Regions from separate parts of the Neobacillus sp. KR4-4 genome, predicted to be linked through region 1. Evidence: predicted binding sites of a transcription regulator. Region 1 holds the regulator's gene; the other holds the start of a gene.
What was found. The regulator Rex, encoded in region 1, represses fermentation and respiration genes when NADH is low (regulators of the CRP and FNR family bind a similar motif). The targets are predictions, from matches to a motif close to TTGTGAAATATTTCACAA.

Region 1 (4,218 bases):
GACAAATACCTTTCTATATTTACCCCCATCGGATTATCCGGCAGTCCTGCCTTGTGAAACATCTTTAAAGCAGCTCGGTTGACAAGTGTTATCTTTGACTCTTGATCAACCGCGACAATTCCTTCTCTGACGGATTGAAGCATAGCGCTTCTTTCTTCTAATAATTTTGCGATCGCAAACGGCTCAAGCCCAAGTAAGATTTTTTTGATATATCTAGCTAAAATAACAGCCCCAAGAACACCGATTAATAGACCGATCAGGGTTCCAATATAGATCCCAGTTCGGCTCTTTTTGACGGCCTTTTCCACATTATCCAGCGAAATCCCAACGGCCACTGCCCCGATTTGTTTCCCTTTTTCGTCCTTAATGGGTGTAAAAGAGCGTAATGAAGGTCCCAGCGATCCCTTTGATATTGACGCATGCTCTCTTCCTTTTAAAACAGGTCCTTCATCTCCACCCCTGAATGGCAACCCTATTTTATTACTGTCGGGGTGGGATTTTCGAATGGCATTCATATCCATCACGACAATAAAGTAAACATTTGTAACTTTCCTCATTTCATTTGCATAGCTTTGAATGTCCTTTTCATCGCGTTTCCCACTCATCGCCTCAATCACAAGCGGACTATGTGCAACCATGCGAGCTACACTTCTTGCTTGCTCCGCCTGATTCTTTTCCGTCTCTGAAGCAATTCTGGAACTTATAAGTAAATCCGTTATCAACAGCGAAAAAGTAACCACTACACAAACGAATACAATAATCACTGATTTTAAACTCCATCTGCCCCTTCTCATATTTCCCTCCAGCTGTACCGGGTGTCAGGCACCATCTTGATGCACCCCTTGATGACAATGTAATCATTCAGGTAAGTAAAGTAAACGCAAAAAAGCTGCAAAGCTTGCTATGACAGAACTTTGCAGCATTAGAAGCTTTCTTTAACTTATCAGTAATATAGCTCCTGCTAAAATAGGGGTCAGGACCATCGCACTTTTTAAAACGGGCTGAGGTGCAAAGTCCGTAAACTTGGCCCCGACATAAGAACCAATCATGGTTCCTGCCACCACTTCAATTAACAATGGGAAGTTCAAGTATCCTTGAAAATAATAGCCAGCTCCCCCTGCTAAAGCGATGGGCAGAATAACAAGCATGGTTGTACCCACCGATTGTTTAAGCGTAAGTCCCAAGATTAAAAGCAGTCCGATTTGAATGAACGGTGCAGCACCAATCCCAAATGTCCCAGACATCAACCCGGTAACCAAACCGACTAGCGCTGCTTTCTTAATAAGAAGAAGGTTGCTTGGTTCGTCTTTTTTATAGTTTGCCTTAATTTTTTGAACAATAAACAATCGTACGACCAAGATCAAAGCGGATAGAAACAACATCCCTGCGGTTAACCAATGCAAGGAATGGATGGGAATCAAACCAGCTAGCTTTGAACCAAAATAGGAAGCAATCGACCCAAATCCTCCGACAATTAGACCCGTTTTAATCGAAATATTTCCTTGCCGAAAATGACTGTACGCACCTGACAAGGTAGTAAACACCATGGCAGCTAAAGATGTCCCTAAAGCGACATGGATGGGAACTCCAAAAACCACTGTTAAAATGGCAATAATAAAGCCAGAACCTCCTGCTCCGACAAATCCTAATAATACCCCAAGTACAAACATAGTCAGCACGATCGCCAACTTCATCCCCTCCAATTGCAAAAACCCTAGATGTCACTCTAGGGAATGTGTGATCTATAATCCCGATAGTAATCGCTTGCAAATAAACTACCTACATCTTAGTCCAGCCCTCAGTATTTTGATAGATTATGTAATTAAAAAAAGCAGGGTATGAAGCATACAAAAGAGCTCTCCACAAATGTTGTGAAAAGCTCTGCTCTTAACTAAATTACTATTCTTCTTCCTCTAATTCCACCGTCGGATAATGCTTTAAAAAATAAACAAGCGATTGCAGTTCCACTGCTAAGTCAATATGATGGACTCTAATTTGCGGGGGAACATTTAAGCGTGCTGGCGTAAAGTTTAATATTCCCTTTATATTTGCACTCACAAGTCGATCAGTAATCATCTGTGCAACTGGGGCTGGAACCGTTAATATCGCAACGGATATACCCCCCTCAGATAAAACCTTCTCCAATTCATCCATATGATAAACCGGGACCTCGCGAATTTTCGTTCCCATTTTTTCTGGATCCACATCAAAGGCACATTCTATTTTCGTGTTATTATTCTTTAAAAAATTATAGTTTAAAAATGCCGTGCCCAAATTCCCTACCCCTATTAAAGCAACCTTTGTTAATTCATCCTGGTCCAAGGTTTTACGAAAGAAGGAAATCAAATAATTGACATTATACCCATAACCTTTTTTTCCTAATGCTCCGAAATAAGAAAAATCGCGGCGAATCGTGGCTGAGTCGACCTTTACGGCTTCACTTAGTTCGGCTGATGAAACCCTTTGCTTACCGGAAGAATGCAGGTTTTTAAGAAATCGGTAATAAAGGGGCAGCCGTTTGGCTGTCGCCTGTGGTATTTTCATTGTTTCATTACTCATAATCTCCCACACCCCATGGATAATTTAGTTAAAAATCATTTAACTTTTTCGTTTCTCTTAAAATCACCATTTTTACCGCCTGTTTTTTCGACAAGATATGTAGGGCCAATCACCATACCTTTATCAACGGCTTTACACATATCATAAACCGTTAAAGCGCATGCTGACGCAGCTGTTAACGCTTCCATTTCTACACCTGTATTCCCCTTGGTTTTAACGGCTGCCGATATATTTAAGCGATAATTCTCTTCTGTGTCCTGCTCCCAGGAAAAAGATATATTAACCCCCGTTAAGGGGATCGGATGACACATCGGAATCAAATCCCACGTCTTCTTTGCTGCCATGACCGCAGCTACCTGTGCCACTGCTAAGACATCACCTTTTTTTATCGCGTGATTCGTAATTCTATCGTAAATTTCTTTCCTAACTGTAATACTGGAATGAGCAAGTGCCGTCCGTGCTGTTTCTGGCTTATCACTGACATCGACCATTTTTGCTCGGCCTTCTTCATTAAAATGCGTTAATTCTGCCATATAAATAATCCTCCCTTCAAATCATACACTATTTTTCCTTATCTGTCTGTGAAACTTTGAACGAAATTCAAGGTTTTTGCCGATTTAACACCTTCATCCACCTAATCTGCGCCTCAGTTTATTGCCGATATACGGGGAATAAGGTACACTAAACCTATGTAATAGAGGTGAAAAAGAATGATTTTGTTACAGGTTAATCAACTACAAAAATATTATGGTGCTGACCTAATTTTATCGAATATTAAATTAGAATTACAAACTCGAGACCGTGTGGCTCTAGTTGGTCGCAACGGGGCAGGAAAATCAACATTATTGAAGATTATTGCTGGCCACTTGTCACATGATGGCGGTGAAATCATCAAACCAAAAGAAGTAATGATTGGCTATTTAGCCCAAAATACTGGTTTAGAGTCCACTTTGTCGATATGGGACGAGATGTTGACTGTATTTGAACCGCTGCGTTTAATGGAAAAGTCACTTCGGGCCCTTGAAGAGCAAATGGCCGATCCTAATGTATTTGATGATACTGGAAGATACGAGAGAATCCTAAAAGAGTACGACCATCTTCAAGTGAAATTTAAGGAGCAGGGTGGATATCAATACGAGGCAGAGCTCCGTTCTGTACTCCATGGGTTAAATTTCCCTGATAAATCCTTGATGATATCAAGTTTAAGCGGCGGACAGAAAACGCGTCTTGCCCTTGGTAAACTGCTATTAACTAAGCCCGATATCTTAATATTGGACGAGCCGACCAACCATCTTGATATTGATACCCTGTCCTGGCTGGAGCAATATTTACAAAGTTATCACGGGGCCATTTTGATTGTTTCCCATGACCGCTATTTTTTAGATAAGGTGGTTACGCAGGTATATGAAGTCTCCCGTAAGCAAATCCAACGATTCACAGGCAACTATAGTGCCTACCTAGATCAAAAAGCGGCCAATTATGAGCGTGATTTAAAGCTTTTTGAAAAGCAACAGCAAGAGGTGGCAGATCTTCAGGATTTTATCAACCGGAATTTGGCACGTGCATCAACGACCAAACGAGCCCAAAGCCGCCGCAAAAAGTTAGAGAAGATGGAACTGATGGACCGCCCCTTAGGAGATGAAAAATCGGCAAACTTCT
Region 2 (4,218 bases), on a different contig from region 1:
ACCCCAATAATCGGTAATGCTTCAACTAACGCAACCCCGATAAACATTGTTGTTTGTAGTAAACCACGATGTTCTGGTTGACGAGCGATACCTTCTACTGTACGTCCTACGATAAGACCGTTACCAATACCTGCTCCTACTGCTGCTAAACCGATTGCGATTGCTGCTGCTAAAACACCAATTGATCCTGTCATTACTTTTTTTCCTCCTTAAATGTATGAAACATAAATTATTTTTTTATAGTGTTCATAAAAATGAACGGTGTATTATTAATGGTCGTGACTCACTTTATGAGCCAAGTAAACCATTGTTAACATTGTGAAAATATAAGCTTGGATCGTACCAACGAAAATAGAGAACCCTTGCCATACCATTGTCAGCGGAATCGCTGCGATCGTACCGGCAATACCTTGATGGGCTAATCCTGCTGCTAATAGTGATAAAAGCAACTCACCAGCGTAAATGTTACCATATAGACGCAGACCAAGAGTCAGCGTATTGGCAAATTCCTCAATAATTTTCAAAGGGAATAAGAATTTCATCGGAGCGAAGAACCCTTCTCCATAACCCTTTGCACCTTTTAACTTGACGCCATAATAGTGGGATAGTCCCAATACCATAACGGCCAATGTCAAAGTAATGATTGGGTCGGCTGTTGGTGATTTCCACCAAAGCTTATCATCAACCACGATTGAAAATGGAAGGCCTAACATATTGGATACAAAAATATACATAATTAATGTAATTCCAAGGATGTGAAATCTTCCGCCTTCTTTCCAGTCCATCGTGCTGTTAATGATCCCTTTTACAAAGTCCATTACCCATTCAAAGAAGTTTTGCATCCCTGTGGGTTTCATTGCTAACTTTCGTGTAGAAAGGACAGCTATTAAGAAAACGATTAAACTAGCAATCGTAATCATCAGCATATTTGCGCCATTAAACCAAAGACCCATAAATTCAAATTCTGGAGCCTCATGATGCATGTAAACTCACCTCGCTTCCGCTTCATTTATGTACATGCAAAGCATGGTAAAAATAATCTATCATAATGACAATATAGGATGTCATCAATCCTACCACTAAGGAAATCATATTGAATTGCTCTGGATATCTCAAGGCGATTAACGCGGCAATTCCAGCCATCGCCATTCTCGAGAGCGACCCTAAGGATTTAGGCTTTTTGCCCTCAGTTACTTTTTTATCAAAACTCTCCGTCTTTCTAACCAAGAACCAAAGGTTCAGATAACTGAAGCATGTCCCAAGAATCAGTCCTAAAAATACGGTTTGATAAGATGTGAAGCCCCAGCCTAGAACATAAATGGACAACAAGTAAAAAATCCATTTGCGCTGCCTGTTGTACATAACTCTGAAATCTGGCATAGTTATTTTTCTCCTGAATAGAAATGGCGGATGGATAAAAGCATGGAATAGGTGCCCGCTGCAAGACCGATGAGCAGTCCGATTATTAAGAAAATTGGCTCGGTGCCCCACTGACGATCTAGCCATCTGCCTGAGAAAATACCTATTAGAATGGAACCTACTAATTGGGAGACAATTGCGGACATTAAAGCCATAGCTTGAAATGGATTGCGGTTGTTTTTACGCATATAAACACATCCTCACTCTGGAGAGAGAGTCAAGCGGGCAATGGTAAAATTCATAGCCAAAATACTATCTTCAGATAGATATTTTTACATGAAAACCCTATCATTTACACCCTTTGTTAGCATACAATAGCACCCTGTCAATGTCAATGAATTTACGTGAATTATACCACAAAGTATTCGCTGAATTATTTTCCATTCCAGAACTTTATCCAACATCCCTATTGTATTGTAAATTGTGAAGGATATATGCCTATTTTGTGTCTATTTTGTGAACGTTTAGAATTATACTAAAGGTACAATTTTATGAACTTTTATTATGGTACATAAATATAGAAGGCATTTCCCCTATAATGGGCATGATTATTCATCTGGTGTTTTCTCAATTGTAATCATACGTTCGAGAAAATCCTCTTTATTCGCTTTTTTCGCAAAAACTTTCACCAGATACGATCCTTCCCGTGGAAGTTTTTCCTTCGGTATGTCCCTATGAATTAGTCCTTTTTTCACATTGGTAATCGTATCTAAAAAGCCGACAAAGCGATAATCCTCTGGGTTAAACAACGCTATTCCAAATTCCTCTGCCCCACCCGGCAAATACACCTCATACCGATACTGCCCAGGTCTGTCGCCATTTGTAAAATCAAAGCCCATCACGCGCGGGTAGTTCGGCTCCTCCAGGACATAGAGATACGGAATTCGAACGGTTGCGGTCCCTGCATGGAGCTTGAGGAAGCCGTCTTGTATTTTTCCCATAAACACGTTCGGGTCAACCGTTAACTCCACAGTGATGTCCTTTGTTTGTTTCGGTTCGAGCGTAAACGATAACGGGAGCCGCCAGTGGAGCCCATCGACGTGCGGCGGGATATCGAACGAATAAGTCTGGGTATGCGAACCCGTATTTTCCACAGTGAGGGAGACTTTCTGGACATCACTCTGCTCGGTAAATTTCCCAAAGTGCATACTGCTAGGCGATACGAGTGTGCTCGTTTTGATTGCTTGATCCACTTGAATTCGGCCGGCTCCCTGTTCAAAGGTGCGGTAATAACTCTGTCTAGGATTCGTTGCCGTGCTTGATTTAGCCAGTGGTATTGCCGTATTCATCAGCGCTGCTTTGATCTGCTCCGGGGACCAATCCGGATGGGCCTGCTTGATTAGCGCACAGGCCCCCGCGACATGCGGTGCAGCCATACTCGTCCCCTGCAAAGACAGGTAGCCGCCCGGAATCGTCGAATTAATGGCGACCCCAGGTGCAACAATATCCGGCTTAATTTCCCATGAGCCTGTCACAGGGCCGCGCGAGCTGAAGTCGGCGAGCTGATCCCGCTCTTCGCTAACCACCACCCTTGCCGCGGTCGTTTGTTTTTTTATTTCTTTTTGTAAAATAACTCCGTCACCCTTCGCAAGTGCTCCGACAGGGATGGTCAGCTGAGAGTCCAGGTTTCCCATGAAGCGGCCCCCGCTGACATTATTGTAGATCAGCACCGCTTTTGCCCCCGCCTTTTGGGCATTTTCTGCTTTTTGTGTGAACGTTAGGACGCCTCGTTCGATGAGGGCAATTTTCCCATCGACATGTTTCAGTTCATCAGGTCGGCCGAGCCCTCCATCCGCTACGTCTATGGAACGATCAAGATTCCACGTGGCCGAGCCTTCCATCGGCTCAATTTGGAATTGTTCCCGACTTCCTACTATAGATATATATGGAGTCTCGAGGGTAGGCGTTGATGCCCCCACCGAGATTGCTTTCGAGGCCGTTCCTGGTGAGCCGACGCTCCACACATTGGGCCCAGAATTCCCCGAGGCCGCCACCGCCACGATGCCGCGGTCGACCGCACGGTTAAGGGCAAGGCTGATCGGCAGGTCTGGCCCGTTGATATCATTTCCGAGGGAAAGATTAACAATATCAACTTTATCCTTGATGGCTTGGTCTATTGCTGCCAGCACCTGCTCTGTCGTTCCGCCCCCGCCCGGTCCAAGCGCCCGGTACGCGACAATTCTTGCCTCCGGGGCGACGCCCTTGATTTTTCCATTGGCCGCAATGATCCCTGCGACATGGGTCCCATGGATGGTCGCCTTACCGAGGGCAAGCGTCTCCATCGGATCACGGTCATTGTCGACCAAATCGCGGCCGCCGGCATAGTTTCGCTTGAGATCCGGATGTGTATAGTCGACGCCAGTATCAATCACCCCAACCGTGACTCCTTTACCGGTAAGTCTTTGATTTTTATTATCGAAAAATCTGCGGACTTCCTCCCCGCCAATAATCTCCACACTTTCCTCGGTCTCAGCCTGATACTGTATGACCGGTGAGACATTGGTGATTTGTTTCTGGCTCGTCGCTGCAAGTTTTGCGAGGGAGGCGGCGCTGCCTTGGACAGAGAAACCATCCAGTGCCTCGTGATATATTCGGCGCAGCTTCACGCCTTTGTAAGGTTGTAGGAGCTGTCGGATTTCCTCTTCGGTGTGTGGTTTGTCCAGAATAATAATCGCGGTGGTTTCCTGCATGCTTTCGGTAATGGAAGGATGAATGAGTATTTTAGGAGTTTGAAAAGCTAGCAGTAATGCCAGTAGAAGTTTCATCAGCAGATTTCCCCTTTTTCCATATCGTTTTCAT

Region 2: the regulator Rex is predicted to act here: its motif matches at 1,762-1,779, upstream of ACE198_RS02475 (AtpZ/AtpI family protein).

The regions. Positions count from the first base shown of each region.
Region 1 covers NZ_JBHHJU010000040.1:34,946-39,163, forward strand. Annotated here, with positions in the region: gene dcuS (DcuS/MalK family sensor histidine kinase) at 1-794, opposite strand, end outside; gene ACE198_RS26060 (sulfite exporter TauE/SafE family protein) at 936-1,688, opposite strand; gene ACE198_RS26065 (redox-sensing transcriptional repressor Rex) at 1,900-2,559, opposite strand; gene moaC (cyclic pyranopterin monophosphate synthase MoaC) at 2,595-3,092, opposite strand; gene ACE198_RS26075 (ABC transporter ATP-binding protein) at 3,270-4,218, shown strand, end outside.
Region 2 covers NZ_JBHHJU010000002.1:154,023-158,240, forward strand. Annotated here, with positions in the region: gene atpE (F0F1 ATP synthase subunit C) at 1-194, opposite strand, end outside; gene atpB (F0F1 ATP synthase subunit A) at 270-983, opposite strand; gene ACE198_RS02470 (ATP synthase subunit I) at 1,006-1,380, opposite strand; gene ACE198_RS02475 (AtpZ/AtpI family protein) at 1,383-1,607, opposite strand; gene ACE198_RS02480 (S8 family serine peptidase) at 1,968-4,184, opposite strand.